One region of the Sutcliffiella cohnii genome, then DNA from elsewhere that is predicted to be linked to it. Evidence: a T-box and tRNA genes for the amino acid it is inferred to sense, from the RefSeq annotation. Region 1 holds a T-box; the other holds one or more tRNA genes.
What was found. A T-box is a leader RNA that pairs with one kind of tRNA and senses whether it is charged. The one in region 1 lies ahead of tyrS (tyrosine--tRNA ligase), so its partner is inferred to be a tRNA-Tyr.
Positions count from the first base shown of each region.

Region 2: it encodes a tRNA-Tyr, which carries the amino acid that the T-box ahead of tyrS (tyrosine--tRNA ligase) is inferred to sense. The anticodon was not compared.

Region 1 covers NZ_CP018866.1:3,412,509-3,415,916, reverse strand. The annotation lists gene BC6307_RS17090 (transglycosylase domain-containing protein) at 1-1,211, opposite strand, end outside; T-box leader at 1,346-1,574, shown strand; gene tyrS (tyrosine--tRNA ligase) at 1,629-2,888, shown strand; gene BC6307_RS17080 (glycoside hydrolase family 3 protein) at 3,147-3,408, opposite strand, start outside.
Region 2 covers NZ_CP018866.1:4,768,082-4,771,489, reverse strand. The annotation lists gene rocF (arginase) at 175-1,074, opposite strand; tRNA gene BC6307_RS23970 (tRNA-Ala) at 1,276-1,351, opposite strand; tRNA gene BC6307_RS23965 (tRNA-Lys) at 1,425-1,497, opposite strand; tRNA gene BC6307_RS23960 (tRNA-Gln) at 1,499-1,573, opposite strand; tRNA gene BC6307_RS23955 (tRNA-Tyr) at 1,656-1,739, opposite strand; tRNA gene BC6307_RS23950 (tRNA-Val) at 1,756-1,831, opposite strand; tRNA gene BC6307_RS23945 (tRNA-Glu) at 1,844-1,918, opposite strand; tRNA gene BC6307_RS23940 (tRNA-Thr) at 1,933-2,006, opposite strand; tRNA gene BC6307_RS23935 (tRNA-Asn) at 2,008-2,082, opposite strand; rRNA gene rrf (5S ribosomal RNA) at 2,092-2,208, opposite strand; rRNA gene BC6307_RS23925 (23S ribosomal RNA) at 2,287-3,408, opposite strand, start outside.

The DNA.
Region 1 (3,408 bases):
GTTTCCTTATTTACTACCTTAATTGGATAACCGAAAAATTCAAATTCACTCGTAACTCTTTCCATTTCGTCATAAATTTCTTTATGAATCGTCGTATGAATTTTATAGCCGTTTTGACGGATGTTAATTTTGGCAAGTTCTTTATATTGATTTTGTAATTCTGTGCTTGCTTCATACTCTTCTTTCGAATAACCATCTTCCTCAGCAAGAATAGAAGCGATTATTTTTTCGGCTCTGTCTTCAATTTCAAAAGCAACGTATGGATATTCTTCAATTGCAGAACTCTCAGATTCGATAAAATCTTTTGTTAGATCGTAAGCTAACGCATCTTGGTATTGTTTTTCTGTAATATACTCAAGTGCATACATTCGTTGTAGGACGTATCTCATTCTTGAGAAGCCAGGTTCCAGCCCTTCAGCTGTTTTTACTTCTCCGGCACGAGTATATGGAGTATACGCAAATGGACTTTGTGGTAGTCCAGCGATATAGGCAGCCTGAGGGATTGTTAACTCATTAGGCTCTACACCGAAAATACCTTTCGCGGCCGTTTTAACTCCAGCAATATTGCGTCCTGACGAGTTTCGTCCGAAAGGAGATACATTTAAGTATGCTTCCAAAATCTCTTCTTTAGTGAAGAAGTTTTCTAAACGAAGTGCTAGCAGTATTTCTTTTGCTTTTCGATCAAATGAAACTTCGTTCGTAAGTATTTGGTTTTTTATTAACTGCTGAGTTAATGTACTTCCACCAGTTTGTGAGGCGGAATTTGTAACTTCTTGTAAAATTGCACGAAGAATTGCTTTTGGTACTACACCTTCATGCTCATAAAAATACTCGTCCTCTGTTGCGATAAGAGCGTTAATTAAATGAGGTGAAATGTCATCTAATTTAACTTCTTCTCTATCTAAGTCAGCGCGATATTTTCCAAGGTATATATTGTTCGCAAAATACATTTCTGACGTTTCTTCATAGTTGTATATGTTACGCTTCATATCTTCATAAGGACGTAGAGGTTCATCTTTTACGAGAGAAGCGAAATAGCCTGCCCCTGCTCCGCCGGCAAATCCTACACCAATGACCCCAATAATAAAGAAGATCAATAATAAATTCCACACTACTAGGTACGTAACATTAAAGCCTTTTTTTGTATATTTATTTACAAAAACTTGATACGTAGACAGAAGATTTTCTTTGAATCTGTCTTTTTTTGACATATTATCTACCCCCCGGTAAATCATAACCATTATAGCATAGTGAAAAGCTGTATATGACTATTTTTTTCTATTTCCAATAAATTATTTGACATAGAGCTTCATTGTATGATAAAAAGATAGTTAATTAAATATATGGAAACGCAATGATAGGAATTAGTAGTGTATATAGTTAGCTTTTTAGAGAGCTGATGGATGGTGCAAATCAGTACTGCTATATAGATGAATTACCTCCTAGAGCTTCTTTTGTGAACAGTTGTTACTAATTAGCAAAAGACGGTGAAAAGCCGTTATTTTACTTAAGGTGGGAAGGCTTAGTATAGAGCTTTTCAATTAGGGTGGTACCGCGAGCAACTCGTCCCTTTTTTAGGGATGAGTTTTTTTGTGTTTAAAAATAAACAAAATAAAGGAGAAAAGCCAATGTTATTAGAGGATTTAAAATTCCGTGGACTTGTGAATCAAATTACAGACGAAGAAGGGTTAGAGAAATTACTATCAGAAGAAAAGATTAAACTTTACTGTGGTTTTGACCCGACAGCAGATAGTTTACACATTGGTCACTTATTACCAATATTAACATTACGAAGATTTCAACAGGCTGGTCATCATCCGATCGCTTTAGTAGGTGGAGCAACTGGATTAATCGGGGATCCAAGTGGTAAAAAGGCGGAACGTACACTTAATACAGCAGATGTTGTATTACAATGGTCTGATCGCATTAAAAATCAATTATCTCAGTTTTTAGACTTTGAAGCAGATAGTAATCCAGCGGTTATGGCGAATAACTTTGATTGGATTGGCAAGATGGATGTTATCTCGTTTTTACGTGACGTAGGGAAAAACTTCGGAATTAATTACATGCTTGCAAAAGAAACAGTATCTTCTCGGATTGAAACTGGGATTTCGTATACTGAATTTAGTTACATGATTTTACAATCATTAGACTTTTTACATTTATACGAAGAAAAAGGGTGCAGACTTCAAGTAGGGGGAAGCGATCAGTGGGGAAATATTACAGCCGGGCTTGAATTAATTCGTAAATCAGTAGATACAGATGTGAAAGCATTTGGTTTAACAATCCCACTTGTGACAAAAGCGGATGGTACAAAGTTTGGTAAAACAGAAGGTGGAGCAGTTTGGTTAGATAAAGAAAAAACATCTCCTTATGAGTTCTACCAATTTTGGATTAACACAGATGACCGAGATGTAGTGAAATATTTAAAATACTTTACTTTCCTTTCTCAGGACGAAATTAATCGTTTAGAAGCTGAAGTACAAGAAGCGCCTGAAAGACGTACTGCTCAAAAACGCTTAGCTGAAGAAATGACAAAACTTGTTCATGGAGAAGAAGCATTAGCACAAGCTATTCGTATTTCCGAAGCGTTATTCAGTGGTAGTATTTCAGAACTAAGTGCAGCGGAAATTAAACAAGGCTTTAAAGATGTCCCTTCTTTCCATTATGATGGGGAAGAGGAAGTTTTACTTTTAGATTTACTTGTAATGAGTAAAATTTCTCCATCGAAACGACAAGGTCGCGAAGATATTTCTAATGGTGCTATTTACATTAATGGCGAAAGAGAACAAAGCTTAGAAAGAGTTTTAACGAAAGAGGATCGTATTGAAGGACAATTTATCGTAATTCGAAGAGGGAAAAAGAAATATTTCTTAATTACGTTTTAATATTTATGAGGCTGTCCTAAAAGTCAGTAAAACTGACTTTTAGGACTTTTTTTGTTAGTTACCTTTATAAGGATTCTATGAATTTATTAGTTGTAAGGACAAATTGTTTATTAAGTAGTAAACCTAAAAAAGAGTAATCGCATCAGGGAAGTGATGACGATTACTCTTGCTGAATCTTAAGCTATTTGGACTACTGCAGTCTAATGGTAATTTTTCGATAGGGGACTGAACTGCCAGCCCCTATCTTTCACCTCAACCTTAATATTGTAAACCGTGTCCTAGTTTATAAACATTTCCTTCGCTGTCTTTGTAGGCATAGCTGATTCCTTCTGGCATATATTTATCTTTGTCATAGCCCGGAACATCATTTCTTGATACACAATTACCATCTTGATCGACAGCAATCACTTCTTCACTGGCTGGTAATGTCAACGGCAGGACACCTGTTGGCTGATAGTTTCCAGCCATAATTTCAAGCTGTGCTTTGTAGAATGTGTCGTAACCGGCAACAAGAGCATCT
Region 2 (3,408 bases), 1.4 Mb from region 1:
ATATTATCAATTATCTTGAAGTGAGAGTTTTTAGATTAGTTTATTTAATACACTCCTTCTCTAGGATGTAATAATGTGATTCTTCCTATAAAAAAGAAAAGCCAGCTGTTTATAAGCTGAGCTTTCTTTTCTAATGTTGTAGCATATAAATCTTGTCTTTGTCACCTTTTGTTTTTATAATAGTTTTTCACCAAATAATGATCCCATTAATGCAACAGCCACTTCAGCCGTTTTATTTCGTTCATCTAAAATAGGGTTAACTTCCACAAATTCAGCAGAAGTTATTAGTTTTGATTCCTCTAACATTTCCATAGCAAGATGGCTTTCTCGGTATGAAATTCCACCATTAACAGGTGTACCTACACCTGGAGCATCATGAGGATCTAACCCATCTAAATCTAATGATAAATGGACTCCATCCGTTCTTTCTTTTAAATAATGAATTGCTTCATCCATTACAGCAGTCATACCTAATCGGTCAATTTCATGCATTGTATATACTTTGATTCCTTTTTCTTTAATTAACTTTCTCTCACCTTCATCTAATGATCTAGCACCGATAATGACAATATTTTCAGGTTTAATTTTTGGGGCATAGCCACCAATAGAAGTTAATGATTGGTCACCTAATCCAAGGCTAACCGCCAATGACATTCCGTGAATATTACCAGAAGGAGATGTTTCTGCCGTATTTAAATCCCCGTGGGCATCATACCAGATAACTCCTAAGTTATTAAAGTGTTTAGCAACACCTGCAATGGATCCAATAGCAATGCTATGATCTCCTCCAAATATTAACGGAAACTTCCCTTCTCTAAATACCCCATCTACTTTAGAGGCTAATAATACATTAGCATCTGCCACAGCTTTTAAATTCTTTAAATTATTTTCAGAGTTAGCGTTTCTATCTGCACTACCAATTTCTATATCACCAAGATCTTCAATTTCTAAATTTAAATTTTCTAAGCGTTCTACTACACCAGCGTATCGAATAGCACTGGGTCCCATGTCAACGCCTCTTCTCATTTGACCTAGGTCCATTGGAACACCAATGATCGCGATAGACTTTTTCACCGTAATTCCTCCTTCTACTCTCTTACCCTCTACTACATTGTATCTGTTAAGCTGAGGTTGGCTCAACTCGACAAAATAATGAATATATATACACAAGACTTCTCATTTTCTTTACATGTACTAATAACGTTATGAAAATATAAAGAAGCGCTAGATATAATTCTAGCGCTTTTATATTTTTATGTACGTATTTAAGATAGTTGGTGGAGCCTAGCGGGATCGAACCGCTGACCTCCTGCGTGCAAGGCAGGCGCTCTCCCAGCTGAGCTAAGGCCCCAAAAAAAGTAGTTAAGAGGAATAGTTCTTCGAAAAGAATCAACTACCTCTGAACTACTTCCGTTAAATATCTATGTGCCATGAAGGACTCGAACCTTCGACCCTCTGATTAAAAGTCAGATGCTCTACCGACTGAGCTAATGGCACTTGGCTGGGCTAGCTGGATTCGAACCAACGCATGACGGAGTCAAAGTCCGTTGCCTTACCGCTTGGCTATAGCCCAATGTGAGTTGTATGTTATATCCAATTATGTACTATTTATCCTTCCTTAATTAAGGGGAATTATACATAGCAGATAAATTAAATGGTGGAGGGGGACGGATTCGAACCGCCGAACCCAAGGGAGCGGATTTACAGTCCGCCGCGTTTAGCCACTTCGCTACCCCTCCATATGTGAGTTGGTAATGGTGGAGGATGACGGGATCGAACCGCCGACCCCCTGCTTGTAAGGCAGGTGCTCTCCCAGCTGAGCTAATCCTCCGAATATAAAAAATGGTGACCCGTACGGGATTCGAACCCGTGTTACCGCCGTGAAAGGGCGGTGTCTTAACCGCTTGACCAACGGGCCATACTGTTTTCGTAAGCTTCCAACCGGGCTCGAACCGGTGACCTCTTCCTTACCATGGAAGTGCTCTACCTAACTGAGCTATGGAAGCATGGCTCCACCAGTAGGATTCGAACCTACGACCCTTCGGTTAACAGCCGAATGCTCTACCGCTGAGCTATGGTGGAACAATGTTAGCCTGGCAACGTCCTACTCTCGCAGGGGGACAGCCCCCAACTACCATCGGCGCTGAAGAGCTTAACTTCCGTGTTCGGTATGGGAACGGGTGTGACCTCTTCGCCTTCATCACCAGACATATTTAGTTGAAAGAATTATTCTTTCAAAACTAGATAATATATTTTCATCAAGATCATTCATATCGTTCATTTAAATTGGTTAAGTCCTCGATCGATTAGTATTCGTCAGCTACACGTGTCGCCACGCTTCCACCTCGAACCTATCAACCTGATCATCTTTCAGGGATCTTACTAGCTTGCGCTAAAGGAAATCTCATCTTGAGGGGGGCTTCATGCTTAGATGCTTTCAGCACTTATCCCGTCCGCACGTAGCTACCCAGCTATGCCTTTGGCAAGACAACTGGTACACCAGCGGTGCGTCCATCCCGGTCCTCTCGTACTAAGGACAGCTCCTCTCAAATTTCCTACGCCCACGACGGATAGGGACCGAACTGTCTCACGACGTTCTGAACCCAGCTCGCGTACCGCTTTAATGGGCGAACAGCCCAACCCTTGGGACCGACTACAGCCCCAGGATGCGATGAGCCGACATCGAGGTGCCAAACCTCCCCGTCGATGTGGACTCTTGGGGGAGATAAGCCTGTTATCCCCGGGGTAGCTTTTATCCGTTGAGCGATGGCCCTTCCATGCGGAACCACCGGATCACTAAGCCCGACTTTCGTCCCTGCTCGACTTGTAGGTCTCGCAGTCAAGCTCCCTTGTGCCTTTACACTCTACGAATGATTTCCAACCATTCTGAGGGAACCTTTGGGCGCCTCCGTTACTCTTTAGGAGGCGACCGCCCCAGTCAAACTGCCCACCTGACACTGTCTCCCGAGCCGATAAGGCTCGCGGGTTAGAATTTCAATACAGCCAGGGTAGTATCCCACCGACGCCTCCACCGAAGCTAGCGCTCCGGCTTCTCAGGCTCCTACCTATCCTGTACAAGCTGTACCAAAATTCAATATCAGGCTACAGTAAAGCTCCACGGGGTCTTTCCGTCCTGTCGCGGGTAACCTGCATCTTCACAGGTACTATAATTTCACCGAGTCTCTGGTTGAGACAGTGCCCAGATCGTTACGCCTTTCGTGCGGGTCGGAACTTACCCGACAAGGAATTTCGCTACCTTAGGACCGTTATAGTTACGGCCGCCGTTTACTGGGGCTTCGGTTCAAAGCTTCGCGCCGAGGCGCTAACCTTTCCCCTTAACCTTCCAGCACCGGGCAGGCGTCAGCCCCTATACTTCGCCTTACGGCTTCGCAGAGACCTGTGTTTTTG